4 regions of the Marinilactibacillus sp. XAAS-LB27 genome follow, and region 1 is predicted to be linked to each of the others. Evidence: riboswitches for the same ligand, from Rfam matches in the RefSeq annotation. Region 1 holds a riboswitch; each other region holds the start of a gene.
The links. Region 1 has a riboswitch for thiamine pyrophosphate ahead of thiW (energy coupling factor transporter S component ThiW). Riboswitches for the same ligand answer to the same signal wherever they lie in the genome.
Positions count from the first base shown of each region.

Region 2: it holds a riboswitch for thiamine pyrophosphate, as region 1 does, so the genes downstream of both, thiT (energy-coupled thiamine transporter ThiT) here and thiW (energy coupling factor transporter S component ThiW) in region 1, are expected to answer to the same signal.
Region 3: it holds a riboswitch for thiamine pyrophosphate, as region 1 does, so the genes downstream of both, thiD (bifunctional hydroxymethylpyrimidine kinase/phosphomethylpyrimidine kinase) here and thiW (energy coupling factor transporter S component ThiW) in region 1, are expected to answer to the same signal.
Region 4: it holds a riboswitch for thiamine pyrophosphate, as region 1 does, so the genes downstream of both, VXN63_RS10155 (3-oxoacyl-ACP reductase) here and thiW (energy coupling factor transporter S component ThiW) in region 1, are expected to answer to the same signal.

Region 1 is NZ_JAYXKP010000010.1:64,789-72,119, forward strand. Features, by position in the region: gene rpsI (30S ribosomal protein S9) at 1-174, shown strand, start outside; gene VXN63_RS11470 (hypothetical protein) at 286-411, shown strand; gene VXN63_RS11475 (N-acetyltransferase) at 537-968, opposite strand; gene spxB (pyruvate oxidase) at 1,209-3,047, shown strand; gene msrA (peptide-methionine (S)-S-oxide reductase MsrA) at 3,166-3,999, opposite strand; TPP riboswitch at 4,167-4,256, shown strand; gene thiW (energy coupling factor transporter S component ThiW) at 4,388-4,876, shown strand; gene VXN63_RS11495 (hydroxyethylthiazole kinase) at 4,860-5,675, shown strand; gene thiE (thiamine phosphate synthase) at 5,663-6,313, shown strand; gene tenA (thiaminase II) at 6,342-7,013, shown strand; gene VXN63_RS11510 (hypothetical protein) at 7,105-7,331, opposite strand, start outside.
Region 2 is NZ_JAYXKP010000001.1:655,371-662,701, reverse strand. Features, by position in the region: gene pnp (polyribonucleotide nucleotidyltransferase) at 44-2,167, shown strand; gene VXN63_RS03180 (biotin--[acetyl-CoA-carboxylase] ligase) at 2,251-3,240, opposite strand; gene VXN63_RS03175 (ribonuclease J) at 3,459-5,138, shown strand; TPP riboswitch at 5,155-5,262, shown strand; gene thiT (energy-coupled thiamine transporter ThiT) at 5,351-5,920, shown strand; gene cls (cardiolipin synthase) at 6,158-7,331, shown strand, end outside.
Region 3 is NZ_JAYXKP010000011.1:10,170-17,500, reverse strand. Features, by position in the region: gene mgsA (methylglyoxal synthase) at 1-380, opposite strand, end outside; gene VXN63_RS11600 (type 1 glutamine amidotransferase domain-containing protein) at 562-1,077, shown strand; gene thiD (bifunctional hydroxymethylpyrimidine kinase/phosphomethylpyrimidine kinase) at 1,455-2,261, opposite strand; TPP riboswitch at 2,482-2,633, opposite strand; gene VXN63_RS11590 (nuclease-related domain-containing protein) at 3,043-3,903, opposite strand; gene VXN63_RS11585 (metal-dependent hydrolase family protein) at 4,524-5,765, opposite strand; gene trpB (tryptophan synthase subunit beta) at 5,857-7,029, opposite strand; gene VXN63_RS11575 (ABC transporter ATP-binding protein) at 7,059-7,331, opposite strand, start outside.
Region 4 is NZ_JAYXKP010000008.1:10,992-18,322, reverse strand. Features, by position in the region: gene VXN63_RS10180 (NAD(P)-dependent oxidoreductase) at 108-1,058, opposite strand; gene VXN63_RS10175 (hypothetical protein) at 1,201-2,049, opposite strand; gene rsmI (16S rRNA (cytidine(1402)-2'-O)-methyltransferase) at 2,113-2,988, opposite strand; gene VXN63_RS10165 (GIY-YIG nuclease family protein) at 2,966-3,319, opposite strand; gene VXN63_RS10160 (tRNA1(Val) (adenine(37)-N6)-methyltransferase) at 3,294-4,016, opposite strand; gene VXN63_RS10155 (3-oxoacyl-ACP reductase) at 4,214-4,972, opposite strand; TPP riboswitch at 5,102-5,215, opposite strand; gene VXN63_RS10150 (YtnP family quorum-quenching lactonase) at 5,759-6,634, opposite strand; gene VXN63_RS10145 (APC family permease) at 6,951-7,331, opposite strand, start outside.

The sequences.
Region 1 (7,331 bases):
GGACAAGCAGGCGCTGCTCGTCACGGAATCTCTCGTGCACTATTAACAGTAGACCCAGATTTCCGCGGAGCACTTAAAGCGGCTGGACTATTAACGCGTGACCCTCGTATGGTTGAGCGTAAAAAACCAGGTCGTAAAAAAGCCCGTAAATCTCCACAATTCTCAAAACGTTAATATTTGGACCTGTTGCGAGTTTATTCGCCTACAGATACAATACAGAACGAAGAAAAAGCATTGGCATCTTGCTGATGCTTTTTTCTTTTACTATTCAAGGTGGTGGAAACAATGACTCCAAAAGAGAAAATGCTAGAACTGATCAAGAAAAAACAAGGTGGCGGAAAGTCCGAATATAATCGCACACCAAAGAACGACCAGAAATATATGCGTAAAGCACCGGTTATTCATAAATAATAACGGAGCAAGTTAGAATATGGTCTATTATAAGATGCTTTCCTTTTGGGAAGTGTCTTTTTTTGTAATCTATAAAGATGAAAATCACTTACATCTTGTTACATTCACTAAACGAAAAGAAGGAATTAGTTTTTGATCCAGTGCATCACGTATTCTTCTTCAGAAGTTTGGTGGTCGATAGATTGTTCTTTAATAGAAAAATGATTCTTCAAATAGAAATCTACAGCATTCTGATTCTTTTTATAAACAGTTAATTGGATAAAATCTCTTTGATCTTTAACAAAATTGAGTAGTGCTTTTCCATATCCCTCGCCTTGAACATTCACATCAATAAACAGTGCAGCCAAATAATCGTCTACCAAGGAGACAAATCCTACAATGCCGTTCCCTTCTGATATAACATACGTTTCAGATAGCGGTAGGTACTTCTCTTTCATTACGACCTGCTGTTCTCTCCAGTAATTTGGTGCAATGAAATCATGAGCATCAAGCGAAGCCTCGTACCAGATATCTACTAGGTAATCTAGATCTACTTGATGGCTTTCTCTAATCTTCATAAAATGGTTTATTTCCCTTCTATTATAGGTGAATTGATATAAATGAATTATAACAAGTTAATGGGTATTTGAGCAATTTTTGAGTGAAATGATCTTCGATTTGGAGTCTTTTATATTTATGCTCTCAGCCCTAAATCTTTGAATGATTGACTTAGTGGGTGTATTCTAAAAATGCATAAGCCAATGTTTGAGACAATAAACTTAACCGAAAACACTAACTAGTGGGAGGATTAGTAAATTATGACTGAAAACAATGGGAAAATCGAAGCAGCCGTTGCAGCAATCAAGGTATTGGAAAGCTGGGGCGTCAAACAGATTTACGGATTACCGGCAGGATCTTTAAACTCTTGGATGGATGCACTGAAGCATGAAGAGACGAAAATGGATTTTATTCAAGTGCGTCACGAAGAAGTTGGTGCAATCGCAGCATCTATGCAGGCGAAATTCAGTGGAGAAATCGGCGTAGTCTTTGGTTCAGGTGGACCTGGAGCGACGCATTTGATGAATGGTTTATATGATGCTCGAGAAGATGGCGTACCGATGTTAGCGATTATTGGGCAGCGTGCAGAAAATGAAATCAATATGGATGCCTTTCAGGAAATGAATCATAATCCGTTATTTGCTGATGTAGCGATATACAATCGTCGGGTAGCGTACGCGGAACAGTTACCAAAAGTCATGGATGAAGCGATTCGTACAGCGATTACCCGAAATGGAGTAGCGGTTGTAGAGGTGCCAGTCAGTTATGGATGGGTTGAAATAGACAACGATAGCTGGTATTCATCTGCCAATGCTCGTCGTACACCAACGTATTCCATACCAGATGAAAAAGATATTGAAGATGCAGCTAAAATCTTGGAAAATGCAAAACGCCCGGTCATATATGCCGGAATCGGAACACGAGGAAATGGCGATGCAGTCATGGGGCTGTCTCGTAAGTTGAAAGCGCCAGTCGCTATTACTGGTTTAAACTATGACAATTTTCCACATGACTTCGAAGCTTTACTGGGATCCGCAAACCGAGTCGCACGAAAACCAGCGGTGGAAGTGTTTGAAGAAGCAGATGTAGTATTGTTTGCAGGAAGTAACTATCCTTTTACTGAGGTAACGGGTGTGTTTGATAACATTGATAAGTTCATTCAAATCGATATCGATCCCTATAAATTAGGGAAAAGACATCCAGTTGATGTAGCGATTTTAGGAGACGCTGGATCAGCGATTCGCTCGATCACAGATAGGATCTCTGAAAAACAAGAAAGTGCATGGTATCGTGCTAATATAAAAAATGTTAAAAACTGGGCTGCTTATATTGATAAGCTTGAAAAGAAAACAGAAGGTAAACTGCAGGTGTATCAAGCCTATAATGCTATAAACAAAGTGGCGGACGATGATGCCATTTACTCTACAGATGTTGGGAATACCACTCAAACTTCTATACGTCATTTGAAAATGACACCGAAAAATATGTGGAGAACGTCAGGCGTGTTCGCAACGATGGGAAGCGGACTACCAGGGGCTATTGCAGCGAAGAAATCCTTCCCGAATAGGCAAGTGTGGGATCTGACTGGTGATGGTGCCTTTTCAATGGTAATGCAAGACATTATCACAACTGTTCAACACAAATTACCAAGTATTCACGTTGTCTTCTCCAATGAAGAATATGCCTTCATTAAAGCAGAACAAGAAGATACAAACCACTATTATTTTGGCGTAGATTTCCAATCTTCTGATTACGCTAAATTCGGTGAAGCGCAAGGAGCGGTTGGTTTTACCGTTAAAGAAATCAGTGAGTTAGAAGAAACCTTCCAAAAAGCGGTTGATTTGGAAAAATCTGGACGTACAGTAGTGATTGACGTCAAAATCAGTAATGATCGTCCGATACCGGTTGAGCGTCTGAGACTAGATCCGAAACTTTACTCAGAAGAAGAAATCAACGAGTTCAAAGAACGCTATGAAGCACAAGACCTTATTCCTTTCGGTCAATTCTTAGAAGAAGAAGGATTAGAGGTTAAAGTATACGAGCGTGGAGGAAAATCGAAACAAGACGATTCAATCGTGAATACAGAAGATCAAATTTAAGTAAAGTCTTTAAAGAACCTCACTCGTTGGGGTTCTTTTCTTATAATTAGAGCACATGTTTATACTGAAGAAAACTTTTGAGTTTAATTACAAAATAATAAACCATTAAATATCACTTCTACTTTTTGAATCCGTTAAGTTTAGCGTGCACTTTCCCACGCAATCGCTGAAAAAACAAAAACTGACGGCGCGATTGTTCCATACTTTTATATCGTTTACGGTTCTTTTTATAGAATTGCTGGTGATAGTTTTCTGCAGGCCAGAAAGTACTGGCTGGTTCGATTGCAGTAACGATTGGTTTCGTATATTTGTTCGAGTCGATCACACGTTTTTTGGATTCCGTGGCAATTTTGTGTTGAGCTTCATTGCGGTAAAATATAATCGGACGGTAACGTTCACCACGGTCTGCGAACTGACCATGTGCATCGGTAGGATCTGTTAGCTGCCAGTAAAGGTCCACAAGATCGGCGTACTGAATCATGCGCGTATCAAAAATAATTTCCACAGCTTCTACATGTCCCGTATAATCACCGCTGACTTGGTCATAAGTAGGGTGGTCAACGTGTCCCCCTGTATAGCCAGATAAAACGGAAATGATGCCTTCTCTTGTCTCAAATGGTTCTACCATACACCAGAAACAACCACCAGCAAAAATGGCACTGTCCTGATTATTTTCATCGTCAACGGTGTGGTTGTCTATATCAAACAAAGTATCTGTTTTTAAATTACCAGTAATCAGGTTGTAAAAATCCATCACGTCAGGTGTGAGATTACTCCTCAGCGCCAGAGGACGTAGATCGGCCTCGATTTTTGAAAGATGACTTTCCACACTTTTTCCATCATCTAGGCGATCTTTTGTTTCTGAAAGTAAAGAACGCTCCCAATCACGTGTCGCTGGATTAAGGATCAAGTTATAGAGATTCGCTAACAGTACTTCTTGATTCATGTTCATACGTATACCGCCTTAGAGTTCATTCGTTTAGTCAATAATCGTTACCGTTAGTATACCGTAATTTTCTTGAAAATTAATTTAAGAAAGATTAAATGAGCGAGAATCCTGTATTTATTTATAAGCCTGTAGTCCCATCAAAAAAAGTGTGCTATACTCTAATCAATTGAAAAGAACATTTGGGGTGCTATTTAGCTGAGATTATACCCATTGAACCTGATACAGTTAGGACTGGCGCAGGGAAATGTAGTTGTAGACTGATTTTATGCAATCGTTTTATTTTGATTGTATGACTCCGTCTGTCTCAGACCGCACTCCTTTTGCTTTTCGCAGAAAGGAGTTTTTTTACGTGGAAAAAAATCGAATCCACAGATTGACCTTACTAGCATTGATGATTGCATTAGACGTGGTGTTGTCACCATTGATGCGAATCGAAGGAATGGCGCCCATGTCTAGCGTCATGAATATTATTGCGGGTGTTTTACTCGGTCCGCTATACGGAACGCTGATGGCTTTAATATGCGGCCTGATTCGTATGTTACTTTTAGGCATTCCACCACTGGCTTTAACGGGGGCCGTATTTGGAGCTTTCTTAGCTGGGGTATTTTATAAATTCGGCCGAAATATGTACTGGTCGATGGCGGGAGAGATTATTGGAACAGGTATCATTGGTTCACTACTTTCTTATCCCGTGATGGTTTGGTTCACTGGTAGCCAACAGAGTTTGTACTGGTTTATTTACACGCCAAGATTTGTTGGAGCGACTTTGATTGGTTCTGTAATGGCCTTTTTAGTGCTAGTCAAATTAAAAGAAACGTCTACTTTCAAACGTACTCAGAAATTATTTATAGGAGGTCCGCTTCATGGCATTAAATCATGACCTTTCGAATCAGTTCCCATTAAAACAGTCTCCATTAGTACAATGCATTACCAATGAAATCACTTGTGAGTCGATGGCGAATGCGCTGCTTTACGTAGGAGCTAAACCGATCATGGCAGATGACTCTAGAGAATTTAAACAGCTTTTTACTCAAACGGACGCTTTGCTTTTAAACCTTGGACATCTTTCAGAAAAACGTCAGATTAGTCTGCTAGAAGCAAGTCGCTACGCAAAAGAAACGAAGAAGCCGACAGTCGTTGATCTAGTTGGTTATGGCGTTAGTGATATCCGTAATCAAGTCAGCCTTGCGCTAGTTGAGAACCATCCAACTGTTGTAAAAGGAAACACTTCAGAACTGAGAAATTTCTGCGAATTAACGAGTCATGGACGAGGTGTTGACGGCAACGAACTGGATCAGGGAGAAGAAAGTCTGAACGAACTGATCGATGCCTTGAAAGAGATGAGTCAATATTATCCCTATACGACTTTCTTAGCGACCGGACCAAAAGATATCGTCGTATCGCATGACCGCACTGTGATGCTTTCTAATGGTGTCGAAGAGCTCGATCGATTCACAGGAACAGGTGATATTGTTGGGGCACTGATTGCGGCACTCTTAGGAGACGGTCAAGATCCATTCGATGCCGTAATCGGCGCAGTCAGTTACTTCAATCTTTGTGGTGAGAAAGCCAAGTCCCAAAGCAATGGACTTGCCGATTTCCGCTTTCAAACATTAAACCATCTATCACTCTTGATGGAAGAAAACTGGAACCAATCAGTGAAAGGATGGGAAAAATGAAAGAACTAACTCTTTACCTTGTAACAGGAAGATACGATTTTGACGAAGATTCTTTTTTAAATGTGATCAAAACCGCTTGTGGAAATGGCGTAACACTCGTGCAGCTGCGTGAAAAAGAAGCAACGACAAATGATTTTTATAGATTAGCTCAAAAGGTGAAAGACCTAACAGACCGTTTTGACGTTCCTTTGATCATCAATGACCGAGTCGATATCTGCCTAGCGGTTGATGCTGCGGGTGTTCATATTGGTGACGACGAATTACCAATAGAAGTCGTTCGCAGACTGATTGGAAACGACAAAATACTCGGTGTTTCTGCAAAAGATGTTGAACGCGCAAGAGAAGCAGAAAAAGCTGGCGCAGATTACCTAGGAGTTGGCGCAATATACCCAACCAAGACAAAGAAAAATCCAGCACGTACGTCTATCGAAACACTGAAAACAATCGTTTCGTCCGTTGAGATTCCAATTGTAGCGATTGGTGGGCTGAAGGAAAATAATATTGATTCACTTCGCCATACGGGTATTGCAGGTGTCTCTGTTGTCACAGAACTGATGCTAGCCGAAGACGTCGCTCAGAAAACACAACAGCTTAAAAAAGCGGTAGTGGAGATCATAGAATCTAAGATAAGCGAGTAGTCTAAACAATATACAGTGGAGGTTTTTCATGTCTTTTACACTCAACGCCAAAAAAGCCGCTTCTGCTTCATGGGAAGGTAGTTTTAACCATCCTTTCATCACAGAATTACAAGCGGGAATCTTGGATTCAGAAATCTTTCGTTATTACTTGATCCAAGATCATTATTACTTGAAACATTTTAGTGAACTTTATGCATTGATCGCTGAGAAAACAAACCATCCAGCACTAAAAGCTTTACTCGTAGAGAATGCGGGAAACTTGTCGCTAGGAGAGATTGCGATTAGAGAAACGTTCTTCTCTGAACTCGGTATTACAGACGAAGAAGTCCGTGCTACACCGATTGCACCGACAGCGTATCACTATGTATCACATATGTACCGACAATTGCTTGAAGGAACGATTAATAGTGCAGCTGCAAGTATGTTGCCCTGTGCTTGGTTGTACCAGGAATTAGGAGACACTTTGATCACCAATCAGTCGCCGGTTCCGATCTATCAGAGATGGATCGAAACTTACGCAGGTGTTGAAGCGCAAGAACATGTAAAACTGGAAAGAGCCATTTTAGATGAACTATACGAGTCGAGTTCACCTGACGAACAAGCACAGATGATGGAGGCTTTTGTAATTAGTAGTGAGATGGAATATGCATTTTGGGAAATGGCGTATAGAAAAGAAATGTGGTTGAAAAAAGATTGGTAATTTAACATAAAAGTTAACTTTTATGTATGCCCTTAAAAATAAGAAAGGCCCCTTTCCGGTAGTAGGAAAGGGGCCTTTCTAGTAGCTAATATTAAGCAGGTTGTAGTCGCGTTTTAAATGCTTGAGATACTTGCAGACCGTACTGGGTAACCGTCCAGATACAAAATAGGGTAAAAGGTACAAAAAACAAGAAGGATTCTCTGATAGGTGCTAATGAAGCAACATGGTAATAAACCAACGTAGTTCCAGCTACCATTAACCCATTTACATACAAAGTCAATTGAGACAGAAAATGTACTTTACTTACTAAATAGGATG
Region 2 (7,331 bases), on a different contig from region 1:
GTAGAACGAACTTCCTGTCAATAAAGATCAAAAGGAGAATATAATGTCAGATAAAAAAGTATTTTCAACCGAAATCGGTGGAAGAACTCTAACAGTAGAAATCGGTCAATTAGCCAAACAAGCCAATGGTGCTGCATTACTTAGATATGAAGATACTGTCGTATTAACTGCTGCAGTAGCAAGCAACCAAGCTAGCGATCGTGATTTTTTCCCGTTAATGGTTAGTTACGAAGAAAAAATGTACTCAGTTGGTAAAATTCCTGGTGGATTTATCAAAAGAGAAGGACGTCCTTCTGAAAATGCAACCTTAACTGCTCGTCTAATTGATAGACCATTACGTCCAATGTTTGCTGAAGGATTTCGTAATGAAGTTCAAATCACAAACACCGTTATGTCTGTTGATCCTAACAATTCTCCAGAAATGACAGCAATGCTTGGTTCGTCATTAGCATTAAGTATTTCAAATATCCCGTTTAATGGACCAATTGCTGGCGTAAATGTTGGTAGAGTGAACGGAGAACTTGTCATCAACCCAACTGAAGAGCAAACAGAACAGTCTGATATTCATTTAACTGTCGCGGGTACTAAAGAAGCTATCAACATGGTTGAGAGTGGAGCAGAACAAGTATCAGAAGAAGATATGTTAGAAGCATTACTTTTTGGACATGATGCAATTAAAGAACTTGTAGCATTCCAGGAAAAAATTGTAGCAGAACTTGGACAAGAGAAAATGGAAGTGATCCTTTCTGTTCCAAACCAAGATCTTAAACAAAAAATCACGTCAGCTTATAACGATAAAATGAAAGAAGCCATTCAAACTTTCGATAAGCAAGAAAGATCTGAAAAGACAGAAGCTGTTAAGCAAGAAATTATTGAAGCTTATCAAGAAAAACTAGCTGATCATGAAGAAAAAGACAGCATGATGAAAGATGTTAAAGCAATTGCTTCTGATATGGAAAAAGATGAAGTACGTCGTTTGATTACTCAAGAAAACATTAGACCTGATGGACGTAAAGTCGATGAGATCCGTGCACTTGAATCAGAAGTTTCTATTCTTCCTCGTGTTCATGGTTCGGGACTGTTTACTCGTGGACAAACTCAAGCACTATCTGTTGCCACACTTGCACCACTTAATGAGCACCAGATTATTGATGGTCTTGGAAGTGAAAACAGTAAGAGATTTATCCATCACTATAACTTCCCTCAATTTTCTGTAGGGAGTACTGGACCAGTAAGAGGACCAGGTCGTCGTGAAATTGGGCACGGAGCTTTAGGAGAAAGAGCTTTAGCACAAGTGATTCCAAGTGAAGAAGAATTCCCATATATGATTCGTTTAGTAGCAGAAGTACTTGAATCAAACGGTTCTTCTTCTCAAGCAAGTATCTGTGCAGGAACACTTGCTTTAATGGACGCTGGAGTACCGATCAAAGCACCAGTTGGCGGTATTGCAATGGGCTTAGTTATGGAAGGTGACGATTACACCGTACTGACGGATATCCAAGGGCTAGAAGATCACCTTGGCGATATGGACTTTAAAGTTGCTGGAACAAGAGAAGGTATTACAGCCTTACAAATGGATATTAAAATTGAAGGAATCACTAGAGAGATCTTAGAAGAAGCATTGACTTCCGCTAAAAAAGCTCGTCTTGAGATTCTTGATAATCTTGAAGCGGCTATTGGAACTCCACGCACTGCATTGAGTGCATATGCACCAAAAATCGAATCAATCAAAATCAAGCCAGAACAAATCAAAGTGGTTATTGGTAAAGGCGGAGATACAATTAATGGAATCATCGCTGAGACAAATGTTAAGATTGATATTGATGAAGAGGGTACTGTTTCAATATATGGTCAAGATGCAGATGCAATCAAACGTGCAATCGAAATTATCGAACAATTGACTGAAGAAGTAGAAGTTGGAAAAATTTACAAAGGAACCGTTAAGAGAATTGAAAAATTCGGCGCATTTGTAGAAATTATCAAAGGAAAAGATGGATTAGTCCATGTATCCGAACTTTCTGATAAATATATCAAGAATGTTGAAGATGTGATTTCCGTTGGGGATGTTCTTGAAGTTAAAGTAACAGAAGTTGATAAAATGGGAAGAGTAAACCTTTCTAGAAAAGCTGTTCTTGAAGCGAAAGAACCAGAAACTGAAACAGAATAACTTAAGCTAATAAATAAAGCACCCTTTTAAAATCTAACTGAAATCAGTTGATGGATAAAAGGGTGCTTTATTGTATTCTGGATTCAGATATATCCATTGTCCCCTCGAATAGAATAATGAGTGGAAATGAGTGGCGTTGTTTCAGAAGTATCTAAATAAGTTACGACTAGGGCCCCATCAACATCTAGAGAGTCGATAGAAGCTTTTCTTCTACTATCTGTGTCTTCAATCCAATATTGATGCCCGATCAAAGCGGAGTGTTTTCTGCAAACATCTAAAAAAGGCTTCGAGTCCTGATCAGAGAGCCAAGATTCATAATAGGTTTCAAAAAACTCTAAAAATTTAGAAATAATCTTGTTTGGATCAACTGTTTCGACTTCTATTTTAAGAGAACTGGCTTTTTCTTTTAAGAATAGCGGAATATCCTCTTTATCCAGATTGGTATTGACTCCTATACCAATAATGATGCCTTCAAGTTGACTTCCTGAATATTCTGCTTCAGTTAAAATGCCAGATATTTTCTTTTTATGGACCAACACATCATTGGGCCATTTGATTTCTGCCTGAATATTATTAGCTGATAAAGATTGGACAAGTGCAGCAGCGGCCATTTGTGTCAAAATAGAGTAACGGAGCTTTTGATTTGAAGGTTTGAGTAGTAGACTCATCGATATTGTTTTTCCAGCAGGGGAAGACCACTGTCGTCCTAACCGTCCTTTTCCAACTGTCTGTTCATGGGCAAGAACTAAGGAACCATGATTTAATGAACTCAGATGCTTTTTGATATAGTCATTTGTAGAATCAACTGACTGAAGAAGTATTATATGATGACCAATTCTTTCAGTTTCCAGCTGGTTTATAATAGACGTTTTAGATAAAATAGGGTTCAAGAGCGTAACCGTTTTAAAGTCAAATTTGATGGGCATTCCATCTTCTGATAGTTCTTCTAATACCTTCTTTGTCATTTTTTCAGAACATGAACAAGCCTCACTAACTTCTATTATTGAAGCAGAATGAGTGGGCTCACTGTTTAAGTAATCCAGATGAATAGCTTTTAAGTTTTGAGGAACCATGATTTGATCTCCATTTCCTTCAAGTTTATAGTAGTAAAGTATACAGATACTAAAAGAGAAAGTCGACTCGTTCCTAAGTAGAAGATTAGTAGGAAATAAGGAATTTCTATGCTATACTAAAATCAGTGTAGAGTGAACGGACGTAAGAAAAATAGGCGAAATAGACTATAATAACTAAGTTGAACTATACGTTAAATCAACTTTTAGAGGTGAAAAATTTGAGTAATATTAAGATTATTCCTTTTGGAGGAGTAAGAGAAAACGGAAAAAATTTATATGTCATTGAATCAGGAGAGGACATCTTTGTCTTGGATTGTGGATTAATGTATCCAGAAGACGACTTGTATGGTATTGATGCAGTTATTCCTGACTTCAGCTATTTACTAGAAAACAAAGACCGCATTGCAGGTGTGTTTTTATCACACGGACATGAGGATGCTATAGGCGCATTGCCATACTTCCTTGAATCTTTCAATGTACCTGTGTTTGGATCAGAACTAACCATTGCATTAGCAAAATTATTTGTTAATGAATCCAGTCTTGGTGCCGATTTTGATGATTATCATGTAATCGATGAACACACAGAAATTGATTTTCATGGAAACTTAGTGAAATTTTTCAGAACAACGCATACTATACCTGACTCTATGGGTATTTCTGTTAAGACTGATGACGGGAACATTGTCTACACTGGAAACTTTAAGTTTGATCAGAGTGCAAGTGAAGGATACCGTACGGACTTTTCTCAGATTTCTGAGATCGGTAAAGAGGGTGTACTTGCGTTATTGAGTGATTCAAATGAAGCAGAAAGTACGATAGAAAATGTTTCTGAGAAAAAAGTTCAAGAAGAAGTTTTGGATATTTTCCAAGACTCAAATAGTAGAATTATTGTTGCTGCAGTAGCAAGTAATATTTTACGTATTCAACAAGTGCTGAATGCGGCACAAGCATCTGGAAGAAAAGTATTCATAACAGGACGTAATCTTGAAGCGATTCTCGCAACAGCGATTGAATTAGACAAATTGACACTTCCTGATGAAAATTTAATCGTCTCAGTGGATAAAATTGATCAGTTTGATGATAACCAAATTATCGTACTTGAAACTGGCGCTTCTGGTGAACCAATTAAAACACTTAGCCGTATGGCAACAGGCAATCATGGACAAGTTAACATTAAAGAAAATGATCTTGTATTTATTGCTACAAGTCCATCTATTGCAATGGAAGTAACCGTTGCTGAAACAGAAAACTTGATCTACAGAGCGGGTGCTACTGTTAAGCATATTTCTGATAATATGAAAGCTTCTGGTCATGCTACGCCGAACGATTTACAATTGATGATCAATTTACTTCAACCGAAGTATTTTATACCAATCCAAGGAGAGTATCGTATGCTTGCAGCTCACGCTGATTTAGCAAACGAAACAGGTATGGATAACGCAGATATCTTTATTTTAAGTAATGGAGATGTTTTGAACTATCAAAATGGTAAAATGAATCAGACTGGTCAAGTACCAGCTGAAAATACGTTAATTGATGGAATTGGTATTGGAGACATTGGAAATATTGTTTTAAGAGATAGACGACTATTATCTGAAGATGGTATTTTTGTAGCGGTTGTAACGATCGACCGGAAAAAACGCAAAGTCGTTTCTGGCCCACACATTGTAACAAGAGGGTTTGTCTTTGTTAAAGAAAGTCAGGATTTAATTAATGAGTCTAACGAAATCGTTACTGACGTGGTACGCAAAAATCTTGAACATAATGATTTCGACTGGGGATCTATCAAGCAAGATATTAGAGAAGAACTCGGAAATCATTTATTCAAAAAAACACGTAGACGTCCAATCATCTTACCTGTTATAATGGAAGTGAACCAAAATCGTCGATTCAAATAAATCACGATAAATTAACTATTTGTACTAGGGGAGCCAATTGAATTGGCTGAGAGTGGACTATAAAGTCCAGACCCTTTGAACCTGTACGTTCGTACGTGCGTAGGGAGAGTACCTAGAATCAGTGTCTAAAAGTATTTTTGTGCTTTTTTGCTATGATGATAAGAATTTACTCCTCCTCTAGTATACATAGTATCTATAGGAGGAGTTTTTGTATGCAGAACGAGAAGTTAAGAATTTATATTGAAGGGACACTATTTGCGGCCATTGCCATGATTTTGTCTTTAATACCCATAGGGATTGGATCATCTTTTAGTGTTTCATTAGGGACGATTCCGTTGACATTTTTTGCCATTAGAAGAGGAATGTTGCCTGGTTTATTTGCGGGCTTTTTATGGGGAATTTTGCATGTAGTAGCTGGAACAGCTTATATATTGAATATCTATCAATTTATTATTGAATATGGATTTGCTTTCACTTGTGTTGGTTTTGCCGGGTACTTTAGCCAAACCATCATCAAAAATATAAAAGAAAATTCACTGAGCAGCGCTAAAAAGTATTTGATCATCACGACATTCATAGGATCGGCTGCACGTTGGTTCTGGCATTTTTTAGCTGGTGTATTCTTTTTTGGAGACTATGCAGTGTGGGGGCTTGATCCAATAACGTTTTCTTTGCTATTTAATGGAGCGAGCATGCTGGCAACAATAGCGGTCACGATTATAGTGTTGGTGTTATTATTCGATAGAGCATCATCTATGTTTGTGCCTAAATCAAAAAATTAATTCTTGAAAATATTTTCCATCAAGCAGTCTCTACTATTAGAGGCTGCTTTGTTTTTTACCAACCAATTGTTACAAAATAACGTATTCTTTTAAAAGGGACTTCGCTTTAGGAGCCCTCTAGGGATAATATATGTAGACGGGTAAAGGCAGAATAGTGTAAACTGATTAAGAAAAACTCTAGAAGGCTAGTGTCAGGTGTTCGTAGAGGAGTCAATAAAAGACTATAAGGGGAATAAAATGGAGATTATTAGAACAATATTCTGGTTATTTATTTTTATCAATTCAATTTTAGCATTTATAACAGTTTTCAGAGAAAGAGAAAGAGATATTGCAGCAATATGGGCATGGCTACTCGTCATTACAATGTTACCCGGGATCGGAATTGTTCTTTACCTATTTCTTGGACGAAAAATATCTCAAGAAAATATTTTCGACATTCGATCACAGAAAAGAATTGGTATGACGCAATTGGTTGAAGCGCAAAAACAGTTAATTGAGTCCGAAAATCTAGATGTTCCGGAAGCGAAGCATATGGATGCTACCTTGGAACTAGTTTCTCTCTTCTTAGAAAGTAATGAAGCTATTTTAACCAAAGGAAATAAAGTGGATATTATCACAGATGGTAAAGAAAAATTCGATAGATTAATAGAAGACATCGGTAAAGCAGAACACCACATTCATGTGACTTACTATATATTTAAAGCAGATGGTATTGGTACAAGATTGTTAAAAGCTCTAGAAGAAAGAGCTGAAAATGGGGTTGAAGTTAAAGTTTTATATGATCCGATTGGGGCTAGAGTCGTAGGCGCTCATTTCTTTGAACATCTAAAAGCTCTAGGAGGAAAAGCTGAGCCTTTCTTCGGTTCTAAATTTTTCAGACTGAACTACAGAAATCACAGAAAAATAGTCGTAATCGATGGAAAAGTGGGTTATACAGGAGGCTTTAATGTCGGAGATGATTATTTGGGTCTCTACGAAAAGATGGGATACTGGAGAGATACACATCTTAGAATCAACGGAAACGGTGTTCTTCCTTTGCAAACAAGGTTTTTGATGGACTGGAATGCATCTGTAAAACATCATCCAGTCAGTTATGAAGAAAGTTATTTTCCAGTTTCATCTTTTATAGGCTCCACTGATCTACAAATTGTTTCCAGCGGACCAGATACTGAAATGCATGCAATTAAAAAAGGTTTTCTTAAAATGATTAGTATGGCTAAGGAGTCCGTTTATATCCAGACACCCTATTTCATACCAGATGAAGCGTTGATGGAAACGATAAAAATTGCGAGTTTATCTGGTATTGATGTTAAATTGATGATCCCCAACAAACCAGATCATCCTTTCATATACCGTGCTACTCTTAGCTATGCGGAAGAAATGATTAACTCAGGCGTCAAAGTATATATTT
Region 3 (7,331 bases), on a different contig from region 1:
CTCCACTGGTAAAAGTCTGCATCGAGCCCTCTGAGTAAAATTTCTGCTGAACCTACGTTGGTGGCTAGCGGAATTTCATATACGTCACTCAACCTTAGTAAAGCAGAGATATCTGGTTCGTGTGCTTGTGCTGTTAGTGGGTCTCTTATGAAAATCACAAGATCCATTTTATTGTCTGATATGTAGGCACCAATTTGTTGGTCCCCACCTAGCGGACCTGATTTGAATCGATGAACATCCAAACCTGTTTCTTCTATAATGCGTGTGCCCGTTGTTCCTGTCGCAAGTAAAGTATGTTTTTCTAATATTGCCTTGTAGGCCGTTGCCAGTTTAATGATGTCTTCTTTCTTTTTATCGTGAGCAATTAATGCAATATTCATCTCTGTTCACTCCATCCTATTGGTTTCAGACTCGTCATACTTTGTATCTTCATTCATCATAACATATCTTATCGGTGAGATAATACCATGAGAAACAGCAACTGTTATAAGCATTAGATTTGCACCCATTCTATGTGCGCGATACACTAAGTGTAGAAAAAATAATAGGAGGAATTTAGACATGGGTAAAAAAGTAGCAACGGTTATGACAAAATTATTTGAAGATGTAGAATTCACTTCACCAAAAGAAGAACTTGAGAAAGCAGGCCACGAAATTGTAACGATTGGCTTTGAAGCTGGCGAGACAGTTGAAGGTAAAAAAGGGAAAGCTTCTGTTATAATCGACAAAAGTATTGACGATGTTTCACCAGAAGATTTTGACGCACTACTCATACCTGGTGGGTTTTCACCTGATCAACTACGTAAAGATGAGCGTTTCTTGAACTTCACACGTGCATTCTCTGAAAATAAAAAACCGATTTTCTCAATCTGTCACGGACCACAATTATTAATCAATGCTGAAGTTGTAAAAGGGAAAGACATTACTTCAGTATCTCAAGTAGCGATTGACCTTAAAAATGCCGGTGCAAACTTCCGTGATGAAGAAGTTGTCATTGATGATTCTGGTTTAATTTCAAGTCGTACGCCTGAAGATTTACCTGCTTTTAACAAAGCTATGGTGAACGCGTTACAATAATTACGGTTAGCTGAGGAAATTATTATTTTTATCAGCTAAAACCTTAACTGATTTTAAGGATAAGTAAAATATTTATTGTTAAACTATCTATAGTGTCAGAATTATAAAACACTTTTCTTTTCTCCCCCTAATATTGAACGTTTTAAAGTGGCCCCCCACTTTACTTTGTTCTTTTGAAAAGAAATTTATTCTATATGAAGCTGAACTTTCTTTCTCCCCTGATTGAATTGTATACACTGCTGAATATAGAAACATAAGAGACTAGATATGTCTTAATTTTAATTGAGGTTGGAATGTTTTCCTTCCTTAAAAAAATCCCATTAGGATTCAGCGAATGTTCGCTCTTTCCTAATGGGATTTTTTTGTCTACTTTTATATTAATTAAGTTTACGGTAAGCCCAGTGATTCGTCGGACCATGACCGTGACCAACCTGTTCCAATGGATCAGATATTGCGGCCTGAATGTAAGCTTTGGCAGTCTTGATGGCTTCTAGCACTGAATGACCTTTTGCAATTTCAGCTGTAATACACGCTGAATACGTACACCCTGTACCATGGGTATTTTTCGTGTCAATTCTAGGAGTGGATAACCAAACTTCCTCTCCACTTTCAAGCAGTATCAAGTCAGAGGCTTGCGGATCATCTAAAGCATGACCACCTTTAATGATGACAACTTTGCTGCCAGCTTCTTTTAACTGATAGGCGGCTTTAAGCATAGATTTTTTATTCATAATCTCAGTCCCTGTCAATGCCTCGGCTTCTGGAATATTGGGTGTGATGACATCGGCTAGAGGGACCAGTCTGCTTTTCATGACTTCGACCGCAGTGGATGCCATTAAGGGATGGCCACCTTTTGCGACCATTACCGGATCAATGATCAGCGGGGCTATTTTATTATCTAAAAGCTTGTTTGCAATAAGCTCCATATAATCTCCATTAACCAGCATACCTGTTTTTATCGCTGACAAGTTGAAGTCACTAAAGATCGCATCCAATTGTGCTTCGACCATTTCAAGCGGCATAGGGTGTACTCCGTGAACCCCAAGCGTATTCTGAGCCGTGACCGCCGTTAATACGGATACCCCAAATACGTTTCTTTCCTGAAAGGTTTTTAAGTCTGCTTGAATCCCTGCTCCACCACCACTGTCACTGCCTGCAATCGTCAATACTTGTTTGGTCGTCATTTTCTAGTTCCTCCTTGTACACCGAGCACTTTTTCAATCGCCATAACCGATAAAAAGGTGGTCTTTTCTATTATTTGTTGCGCTACTATTTGAAAATTGTATTGTTTTGTCATTTTGCTCATCCCACTCTCTAGACATTTTAAGACACAAAAAAACTCTTCCAAAATTGATAGAAGAGAGTCGGTTCACACTAAATAAGAATACAGATTACTTGATCTGCTATTCATCATGATCACTTCCCTCCGCTAGCATTACCTAGTTCAGGTTAAGGGTCAGGTCTTACCTTTCTCAGCTTTCACAATCAGTTTGGTTGGAGGGTTGTTGGAAATCCTCGGTCTTTACTGAAAGCTCTATGCTCCCCTAGTTCTTTTAATTTAACGGTTTCATTATATCAGTTCTATGCCGGAAATACCATATGCATGAGCGTCGATTATTTGTCTCAACTCTTTCTATTTTTTACGTTTTTTTTCATCGGTTCATCATACCTTCTTCAAATATATTTTCTATACTATGTTCATACCCACAACAACCAACTTATTTTTCAGGGCGATTACTCCTCCAAGTAATCGTCCGTCTCCTTTTTAACCACTTGCATCTGCAGGTGGTTTTTTTGTTGTTTTGGACTTTACTGATCAGTCTCTTTGATAGTAACGCTTAAGGCCGATTTCATTCTTGGTGATGGCTACATTCAAAGTCAGGAAATCCGTACTCTGTGGAACGGTATAATGAGAACGATCACCACGAAAGGTTCATCGTACATTTGATTACAGAAAATTTCTCCTTAAATATATTCTTTCAGTTTATTCGTTCCTACCATGGTGAAATGTGTTTCTAGCACTTTTCGTATGCTTTTTGTTGATGTTTGTTTACCGCACCAGTCATCGATTTGATTTGTAGTCACCTTACCTTCTGGAAACAAAACTTGATATTGTCTAACACTTTCTAATATAGCTGATTCTAGTGGTACTTTATGCCCGCAGGTCAGACAACTTTTCATTCTAAGACCGCTCGACAAGGAAAGCGTATTGCAGTGCGGACAGACAACCCCTTTTTCTAACAGTTCATAAGGGTATTCGGGCGTAGTTTGTTCATGCTGATTCTGAGTCTCCTGTCCATCCACTAGTTTTTCAGCCAGTTGTCTGTCTTTTTGGGATGGCATTTTAAGCTGATCGTTTATTTTGATGAGGTGGGTTTCAATTTGTGTGGGGAAGATAAAAGAATCGGTGGTACTGGCATTATAAAGGGTAAATGTGGGATGAATGAAGACGACGTGTGCTTCAATTTTATGTTTAAAATGTGTTTCTCTGATTAGATTAGTGAGGTTTTGTTTGGTTCTGGCTAGCTGAATAGTAGGGTTTCTGATAACTTTTCCGGATACTGTCGATAATCCTTCGTTGGTCAAAATGTAATCACCTGAATAATTTTTGATTTCGTACAGATGGATTGTACCTCCAGATATCACTAAGGTATCTATTTGAAAAGTACTTCCGCTAGTTTTTAGTAGTAAATCATTTAGTATCAAAGCGTCATTGGTTAGATGTTTAGCGAGTAGGGTATCAAATTGCTCCTCCCCTGTATATCCTTTTTCGAGATTCCATAGTAGTCTTCGGTCAGATTCCCTTAACGTAGTTCGTGCATCCAAATATATGAGCTTTTTTAGCAAATCTGGCTCTTTTCTCTGATTCTTTACTATAATTGTTATCACCTCATTATTGATACTGATGAATGCTTTGGAATCTAATGAAAATTCTAAAAGTTATTGGTTTTGAGGATAAGCTACAGCTTATCTTTCTTCCTATGGTGGGTTTCTTTTTAATAAGAAATTACAATTATGAACATAGTCCCTCTCGTTGACTTCCTACCTTACGAGACGGACTATCTGGGTGTTTCATTCCCTCTCGTTGGCTTCTGACCTCGCGAGAGGGACTATCTGGACGTTTCATTCCCTCTCGCTGACTTCCCACCTTGCGAGAGGGACTATCTGGGCATTTCATTCCCTCTCGCTGACTTCCCACCTTGCGAGAGGGACTATCTGGGCATTTCATTCCCTCTCGTCGACTTCCAGCCTTACGAGAGGGACTATCTCACCTTTTCATTCCCTCTCGCTGACTTCCGACCTCGCGAGAGGGACTATCTCCCTGTTTCATTCCCTCTCGTTGGCTTCCGATCTAATGAGAGGGACTATCTTAGTGATTCGTACCAAAAACATAGATTAAAAGGATCTTCAAAATGAAAAAACAGCCGTCAGCGGCTGTTTTCAAATCATGCTATTTGGTTTTTGACGATTTTGCCGTCTTTGATGACGAGTTGGATGGTTTCTGCGTTAGATAGGCTGGCAATATCGTCTAGGGGATTCCCTTTGATGACGACTAGATCTGCTAGTTTACCTTTTTCAAGGGTGCCGAGTTCGTTTTCCCAGCCGAGGCATTCTGCGGCTGTCTTAGTGGTCGCGACGATTGCTTCCATCGGCGTCATACCACCTTCTGTCATCAGAGCAAGTTCTCGCAGATTGGTTCCGTGAGGCATGACACCTGCATCGGTTCCCATTGCGATTTTAACGCCTGCTTTGTAGGCCTTAGTGAAACTCTTTTTGTGTGCTTCTATGGCATCTCGAGCTTTTTGAACCGCAGAATCCGGCATTCCAGTTTCTTTAGCCAATTCCAAAACAGCTACTGGAGCGAGTAAGGTTGGAACCAAGTAAGTCCCGTGTTCTTTCATCATTTCAATCGCTTCGTCGTCCAAGAAAATTCCGTGCTCAATTGAATGAATCCCAGCTTTGACAGCCTGCTTAATGCCTTCAGCACCTTGAGCGTGTGCCATGACTTTAACCCCTTTTCTAAAAGCGGCTTCTTCCACAATCACTTGGAGTTCTTCTAATGAAAACTGGGTAAATTCTGGATGATCCGTTGCACTGAGCACACCACCGGTCGCGTGGACTTTGATCACTTCTGCTCCGGCGCGCAACATTTCCCGGGTCTTCTTGCGTACTTCTTCTACGCCATCTGCTTTTCCGTCTGGCATTCCAGGGTAATTAGCCTGGAGAAGTTCCACGGTTTGCCCTGAGGTTGTGTAGCCATCGCCGTGTCCGCCAGTGATTGTCAGCGCATTGATACTGAGCTGCATTCGAGGGCCTTCTACAATCCCTTCTTCTACGGCTTTTTTGACACCGAGGTCTGTTCCTAAAGCGTCGCGAACAGACGTAATTCCTGCGTTGAGTGTATTGCGCATATAATTGATCGCCTGATAAAACATATAGGAAAAAGGTGTTTCCAGTCTGTTTTGCACGGAAGAATATTCCATCATTAAATGGACATGTGTATCGATAAATCCTGGAGCGATCGTTGCACCATCGACATCAATTGTTTCGTCAACAGTCCCATCAAAATCAGCAGCATCCCCCACAAACACGATACGGTTCCCGTCAATGACGACCGCGCCTTGTTCCATCGGTTCGCCACCATTACCATCGATCAATAATCCATTCTTAATCATCGTTTTCGTCATGTCATTCTCCCCTTAGCTATTGAATATAGTCTATTCTAACCTAAGGATTTACCGATTACTACATTACGATGAAAAAAAGATGAAATTTTTATCATTTAGAATTTTGCATTGCCTTCAATAAATCCTGAACTTGTTCTACATCTTTGTCTCCGCGACCTGAAATCGTCAGGATAATAGAATCTTCCTTATCAAATTCTGGTGCCAGTTTCTTCGCTAGCGCCACTGCATGCGCACTCTCCAAAGCCGGTATAATACCTTCTTTTGCAGCTAGCAGTTGGAAAGCTTCTAGCACTTCTTCCTTAGACACAGTGTAGTATTCTGCGCGTCCGCTCTCTTTTAAATAGCTATGTTCCGGCCCAATTCCTGGATAATCTAACCCAGCCGCAATCGAGTACGTTGGTGCTGGGTCGCCATTCTCGTCTTGTAGCACCAGCGTTTTAAAGCCGTGAATTTCTGCTGGCGTTCCATGTGCCATCGTAGCTGCTTCTTCCGGTTCCGCTCCAATCAAACGCACTTCTTCTTCATCAATATAATGGGCGAAAGAGCCAATTGCGTTACTCCCACCGCCGACGACCGCGATAACCGCTGCCGGAAGTTTGCCATCTTGCTGGATAATTTGACGCTTTGACTCCTCACTAATCACAGACTGAAAATGTCTGACGATCGATGGGAATGGATGCGGTCCAACAGCCGAGCCCAATAGGTAAAATGTGTTCTCATAATTTTCTACAAGATCCGCTAAAGCGACATCTACTGCGTCTTTTAGTCTTCCCTGCCCCTTTTCGACCGGTATGACTTTTGCACCCAACAGTTCCATGCGAAAGACATTTAACGCTTGTCTTTCGGTATCGAGTTTGCCCATGTAGATGGTGCAGTCCATGCCAAACATGGCACAGGCTGTAGCCGTCGCAACGCCATGTTGACCGGCGCCGGTTTCTGCAATGATTCGGTGCGCACCCATGCGTTTTGCGAGTAAAATCTGGCCGATTACATTATTGATTTTGTGCGCTCCTGTGTGATTCAAGTCTTCTCGTTTCAAGTAGATTTTGGGACCGTCAAAAGCTTCCGTTAGTCTGGAGGCAAAGGTAAGCGGGTTTTCTCTTCCGACATATTCTTTTAGGATTTCTTTGAATTCACGGTTGAATTCTGTGTCATCTTTATAGTGTTCAAACTCATCTGATAAATGATCCATCACTTCTTTTAGTGCCGGTGGGACAAAGCTTCCACCAAAGTCTCCGAAAAATCCTGTTTCATTCGCTGCCATTTTATAGCGCCTCTTTTCTAATGAGTTATTTACAGTACTGCCGTCAAATTTTCTTCTTCAAACAATTTCAGTAAGTCTTGCATTGTCATTTGCTCTTTAGCCTTCTGATCTAAGTCCAACGTGATTTTACCGTCTTTCATAACAATCAGACGATTTCCATACGCTAATGCATCTTCCATCTGGTGGGTAATCATCATACAAGTCAATTGTTTTTCTTTAATAATCTGATCTGTGAGTTCCATTAGTTTTTTAGACGTTTTCGGATCCAGCGCTGCTGTATGTTCATCCAGTAGTAACAGGTC
Region 4 (7,331 bases), on a different contig from region 1:
TTATTGATATACAATTCTCCTAATCGATTTTATTCTAAAAAAAGACAAGAAAAAGCTTTTAAATAGCTTTTTCTCGTCTTTCAGTATACTCGATTCTAATTACGTGATTAATATCCTTTTGAATAATCAACCACGTTCACTGGCAAAGATTCATTTTCTACAAATGCTTTAAGATTTTTTTCGAAAATAGGGAAAAGATGACGGTCATAGTTTTCTAAATGACCTGAAATATGTGGCGTAATCAATACGTCGTCTCTTTTCCATAAAGGATGATCTTCTGGAAGTGGCTCTTCGTGCAATACATCTAACCCCGCATAAGCAAGATTTCCATTTTCTAGTGCATCGATCAGATCATCCGTAACAACTGATCCACCTCTACCCACATTGATGAAGATTGACTGTTCTTTCATGTTGCTGAACCGTTCTTTGTCGAAGAAGTCTTCCGTCTCATCTGTAAGAGGTAAAATATTCACAACAATATCCGCCTGACCAATGACTTCTGACAAATCGTCTTGAGTATGTTGTTCGTCCATATGATCTGCATGATCGCCACTTCGATTAATTCCGATCGTTTTCATATCAAAAGCTTTCGCTAGTTTCCCGACTTGCTTACCAATTTCTCCTGTTCCAACGATCATAATCGTCTTTTCTTCAAGTTCAATCAAGGTCTCTAGTTCAGACCATTCAGCGTTAAGCTGTGCTTTCAAAGAATGTCCAATTCCTCTAGTATAATTCAAAATCATGGCCATAGTAGATTCTGCAATACCTTTTGCATGAATTCCACTCGAATTGGTTAAAATAATTTCTTGTTTCTCGAGTTCTTCAAGATCTAGATAATCGATTCCTGCGGAGGCTGTTTGAATCCATTTGAGCTGATTTTTATCGTTATTAAGTAGTTCCGTTCCTTGATCTTTTTTCCAACTATAAAGAATTTCAATATCTTCAATGGCATCCGCTTCTTCTATTGAACGAATCACCTTATGATCTGGTGCGATTTCTTCCACACGTTTTTGATGCTCTGGCTGAAGTTCTCTTAATGCTAAAATATATTTTGACATAAGTTCTTCCACTCCCTTTTTTCTATTATGACACAGGGCGCTTCAAATTTCTATTTTCCACTTCCGTAAGTTTAGAACTAAAAAAAGACACTGACGATTGACTCGTCAGTGTCGCTTTCATTTTTCTAAGAATCTAGGCCTCTTACCGTACGCTTTCATATTCCCCTGTTATAGAATCCAATTTTTCAATGGAATCATTTTCAAGGTTATAACGGTACATCCCAATCATGTTCGACCATTCTACGCCGTCTTGTTCCATTGACTCTCTTGCTTCAATTGTTACCCACTGATCATCTGTTTTATTCACAAAATAAGAGTAGTTTTCATTCGACAATCCTAGTCTTCCAATTAGTTGATCGAATGCATAATCTTCCGCTTCTTCGTCAGTAGCAAATTCATTTTCTGGTTCAGCTTCTGTTTCTGTCGTTTCTTCTGCGTCTGTTTCAGAACTCGAACTTGTTTCTTCTGCTTTCTTATCTTGAGCAGATAACCAGCTTCCCAATTCTTCGTCTGTTGCAGCTTCGATAGACTGACCTGTTTCAGCTAAGTATTTTTCTGCAAGCACAGAAGAGCTACGCTCTGTCTGATACTCAGTTTTGTCAGAAGAGGTTCCCGCTACTTGTCTTGCTTGTTCCGCTTGAGCGAGCGTGACTTTTTCTAAAAGTCCTTCAGCTTCAACCTTAATGGCTTGATATTCCGTTAAATCTTCTTTAAGTAAAACAGACAATGTTCCAGCTGATTCATCCAACTGTTCATTATCATATTGCGCTTGTGCTTGATCTAGTTCAGCTTGATACGCTGCTCTTTGATCTTCGGTTTCATCGACTGGTTCAGTTTCTTCAGTCGTTTCAGTAGTTGTTTCCGTAGCTGTCTCAGTAGTCGTTTCTTGTTCTGTTTCAGGTGCCACTACAGCTTCATCATTATCGTTGCTACACGCAGCTAGCGCAGCCCCAACAGTTAAGAGCGTGATTATTTTCGTCCATTTTTTCATAAAGACTACCTCCTTCATTTGATTATAGTATACTGTATCTTTTTTAAGAATACTATAATTGTCTTATATCTCGTGATACTCAGAATAAATGTCTCTTTTAGGTTGTTCTCTTAAAATAGATACTTCTTTTATTGCCTGTTTACTATTTAACCCGTCTGATTCCATTAATTTTTCGACATGTTCTTTTACAGACCAATTTTGCCATTCTGCGATTTCTTGGTCTAAAATCGGATGAGCATTTCCTTCAAGAATCACACAGAATTCTCCTCGAATCTGCTCTGCTTGCGCCCATTCAGACACTTCAGAAACTGTTCCTCTGATAAATTCTTCATATCTTTTCGTTAATTCTCTAGCTAAAACAATCTTTCGATCTGGCCCCATGACTTTTTCAATTTGTTCCAGTAGCGCTTTTAATCGATGTGGCGATTCATAGAAAATGATGGTTTCCTGGCGTTTATTCAGTGTTTCCAGTTCAGTATGCAAATCTTTTTTCTTCCTCGGTAAGAACCCGTGAAAGTAAAACGGTTGGGGTGAGATACCAGAAGCAATGAGTGCTGGCAGTGCAGCATTTGCTCCCGGTAATGGGACAACTGCAATCCCCGCCTCAATAGCTGCTTTAACCAAGTCTACACCCGGATCGCTAATCGAAGGCATACCTGCGTCACTCACCTGAGCAATCGTTTCTCCGGCAATCATTCGTTCAATCAGTTTTGGTGTACGTTCATTTGAGTTATGTTCGTGAAAGCTAATCTGACTTGTCTGAATTTCAAAATGATTCAGTAATTTCTGGGTGTTTCTGGTATCTTCAGCAGCAATTAAATCTGCTTCTTTCAACATTCTGATGGCTCTAAACGTCATATCTTCTAAATTCCCAATCGGTGTCGGTACGAGATATAACATACCTGTTTCTGTTTTCTCATAACTCTTTTGCGTCTGCATCAACTGCATCCTCTCTTCTTACAATCTTGCATCGTTCTTGTTGACTGAATGGTAACCCCACTCCGTTTTGTTTCAAATATCGTTCTTTACTAATTCTTGTTCGTTTTTTAAAGGCTGCTTCGGCTTTCGTCGCTGCACTTCTCGTTGGATGAATTTCAGCATAAATCATTCTAAGGGGGCGTCTATAGGCTGGTTTGGTGTATTTCGCACCTGTACCAGAATTATGTTCATCTAGTCTTCGCTCTAGGTCTGTGGTATATCCACCATAAAACGAACCATCTTTACAATGTAGGACATAGAAATAGCTATTCTTTACTTCGTTCAGTTCCATAAATCATCCTTCTCACTTCTGGTAAATATTGGTCATTTTGATCAAACACAAATAAAGGGGGGAGCACAGAGAATCCTGTTTCTTTTCCATTTTTGATGCCTTCAATCAATATCATGTTTGCTTCTTTATGCTCTTTAGGGTAAACGAATCGGACTCTTTTAGGCGCAAGGTTAACGGCACGCATAGCATCCAAGATTTCTAAAAACCGATCCGGTCTGTGTACAAAATAAGCTTTCCCTTTTGTTTTAAGTAAAAAAGCCGTTGCTTTCATCATTTCCTCCAGAGACAAAAAGATTTCATGTCTGGCAATCGCAAGGTGCGTGTTTGGATTCTGAAGGCTTTCTTCTGTCACTTTGAAATAAGGTGGATTACAAGTTACGACATCCACCGAATCGTGACGAATCATTTCTCTGATTTCTTTAACATCAGCCTTTTTCATTGTTACTTGTTCCTCTAACTGATTCAACTTGATACTTCTATTTGCCATATCTACAAGTCTTTCCTGAATCTCTATCCCCATCACCGGACTAGCCGTCTTTTGACTAAGCATAAGGGCAACCGCACCGTTCCCAGAACAAAGATCGATAATTTTAGCGCGATTATGCTTGGGTACTTGAGCAAACTCTCCTAATAATACGGCATCTAGTGAAAAAGAGAAGACTGAAGGGCTCTGTATAATTTCTATATCGTATTGCATCAACTGATCAATACGTTCGTCATCTTTAAGTAAGTCTTTCAATCGCTTAGCTTCCTTATCTATCAGTTTCTTATAGTATACCAAAATTTTCTAGTGAACATTACCCCGAACAAGTAAAAAGCTACACCCACTAAGGCGTAGCTTTTTGCTTCTAATCAATAAAATGATTAATCACTTTCTACAAAACTATTTATTTCTTAATTCATTGTCAGTCCGCTATCTACAACAATATTCTGCCCCGTGACGCCTCTTGAAGCTTCAGACCCCAAGAAAACAACGACTTCCGCTACATCTGTTGGTTCTGTCACACGATTTAGTGCAGAACTAGCTGCTATCAAATCAAAAACTTCTGGCGTAGTCACTGCACTAGCATCTGTCCGTTCTAATAATCCACCAGACACCATATTGACTGTGATCTGATCTTTCCCGAGCTCTTTTGCCATATTCCTAGTAAAACCAATGAGTGCCGCTTTCGCAGTTGTGTATTGGTGATAAGGTACTACGGGATTTTGAAACAAGTTTGTTCCAATATTGATTATACGACCATATCCTTGTTTTTTCATTCCGGGAAGGACCGCTTGGATTGTATTCAAAGCAGATTGGACCGTTCCTTGAAGCTGTTCATTGTAATTTTCCCAAGTCAATTCTTCCACCGCTCCTTGGGTGACTGGATTAAATTCAAAATTGATTAAAGCATTGTTTACGACGATATCGATAGGTCCAAATTGTTCTGTTGCTTTTTTTACCATGGCTTCTACTTGTTGTTTATTTCTGACATCTGCTTGGATGGCGATTGCGTTTCCTTCCCCTATCTCTTCAACAACCTTAAGCGCCTTTTCCTTACTTTTAAAGTAATTGACTACTACTTTATATCCTTTTTCACCGAACTGTTTCGCAATCACAGCACCTAGTCCTCGACTTGATCCTGTCACTAAAACGGTCTTCTGTTCACTCATTGCTTTTCCTCTTTTCACTTTTTTTGAACAAATAAAAAACACCCCTTCACTATCCTTTGCGGACAGAAAAGTGGTGTCGGCTTATTTGCAATCTCAATAAAGCCTTCTCAAAAGAGAGTGCTAGAGTCAAAATCGTTCATTCCACTTTTCCTACGCTGGCTTTATCCAGATCAGGTCCTAAGGGTCAGGTTTCTACCTATCTCAGCCTCAGCATTTCAGCAATAAGCTCCCCTAGTGGTCTTTTTATGTATTCAATTACATAAATCATATCATAAGCTTTTAAAATAATATACTATATTATTTTAAAAAACATTCACCCAATTTCCCTTTAAGTATTGGATTAAATTGCCTTAAAATTGACAAAAGCCCCTCCCAGTTAAGGGAGCGGCTCTCTGATTAAAAATAAATGACTTATACAGTTAATTCGTGCTAAATTACTATTCAAATTATATGACTGAGTTTCTCATTTAAACAACACAGTCCCTACCTCTACTGTGTCCTTACAACTCTATAGTTGCGCCAGATCGATTAAACTTCGTTAAAACGATTTTATATAATACTTCATATTTATTCTTAATGTAGTAACATTATACCACATATATCAAAAGAAGCAAAATTTAGGCATTTTAGGACTCGACTTTCGTCCTTTAGATTCAACGTTTTTAACCAACCGTATCAACCTTACGTCATTCTTAATTGTTTTGAAAAGAAAAGCTAATCTAGAGTTAAAAATGATTGAGCACATCAAAACAAGCAAGTAAATGATTACTAATTGTCTTTTTCTTTTTAAAATTGAATGTAAGCTTGTTTCGTTCTTTTAAGGTCATCGATAATTTGCTTCCCACTATAATCCCACTGCACCATTCTATAAAAAGCATCATGGTAAAAGATGAATTTTGCATTGAGCTTACGCGCTTCTTCCATCCAGTATAGCTTGGCGTCAATAGAATCCATCGGATAATCATCAAATCCAAGCACCCATAGGGGGTTTTGATGAGCATGCGTAGGCATGATGTCCGCTAGATGTAAAAGCGTTTCTTGGTTCTGTGTCAGTTTTACAATAGCATGTCCCTTGCTGTGTCCGCCGGTATGGATTAGTTCAATACCCGGGACGATTTCAAGACTCTTATTAAATGTTCTGACTTGCTCCTGAACCGCTTCCCAGTTTTCTTTCCAGTACGTACTTTTTGAACGGATATTGGGATGGCGAATTTCTTCCCATTCAATATCATTTACATAGATCACAGCATTTGGAAAGGTCGATACATATTGCCCTTCTTTCAACTGAGTTAAGCCTCCAGCATGATCGAAGTGCATGTGGGTCATGATTAAACCGTCAATATCTTGAACGGCTAATCCAACTTGATTCAGACTTTCTTCGATCTTCGTTTCTTCTCGCACACCATAATTTCGAATTTGCTTATCTGATAGCTTCCCAGTGCCGACTCCTGCATCAATTAAATAATTTTTATTTTTATATTGTATTAAAATCGCATCCGTTGGTAATTCAATCTGGTTCTTTTCATTAGCTGGATATTTCCTTGACCAAAGTGGTTTCGGGACGGGGCCAAACATCGCACCTCCATCCATTGAAGTTATGCCTCCGTCTATCCAAGTTAATGTCATATCATGGAATTTGAATGTGTCTAATTGGTCAGTCATTTTGTTTACCCCTTTTCCTTTTAATTCGACCTATTCCTTAAATCTAGTTCTTTTTTGTTAAAGCAAAAATCAATATGGGAACTGAATAATTTTTTTTAAATACTGCTGATCAAAAGTTTTGATAATTTCTTCTGCATAGTCGATTTTACCTTAACATAGAAGGGCTGAAAAGTTATTAGTCAAAATCAGATGAAAAAGTTACGTTTTTGGAATCGGGCTATCCATTAAACTAACTTCATTATTGGTCATTCAACATAATAATAAACCATCCTCTTCGCTTTCAGCTGAGCTGTAAGATAGAGGATGGTTTATTTTATTATGATGCGATTTGATTTTTCTTTTGATAATAAACGAATCCAGCGATACAGACAAGTAAAGAGAAAATCAGGAAAAAGGGTACAAAAGTCGGATTAGAGAAGATTCCTCCTACTAAAATGACCAGCGAACCAAGTGTTCCAAGTACTGGTGCAACATAGCCTAAGAAGACATTTTTGATGACACCTTCTCGTTTCAATTGGATCACTTTCAAGTAAAGAACAGCGTATGCCAAGTAACTGAATACAATCGCGATTTCACTGATATCTCCGCCTGATAACAAGGACGTTTTTTGTGAGATATAATGTAATCCCATCCATACCAAGCTAACTACAAAAGCAAAAATAGTCGAAGCTGGTGATAATTCTCTTTTTGCATCCAT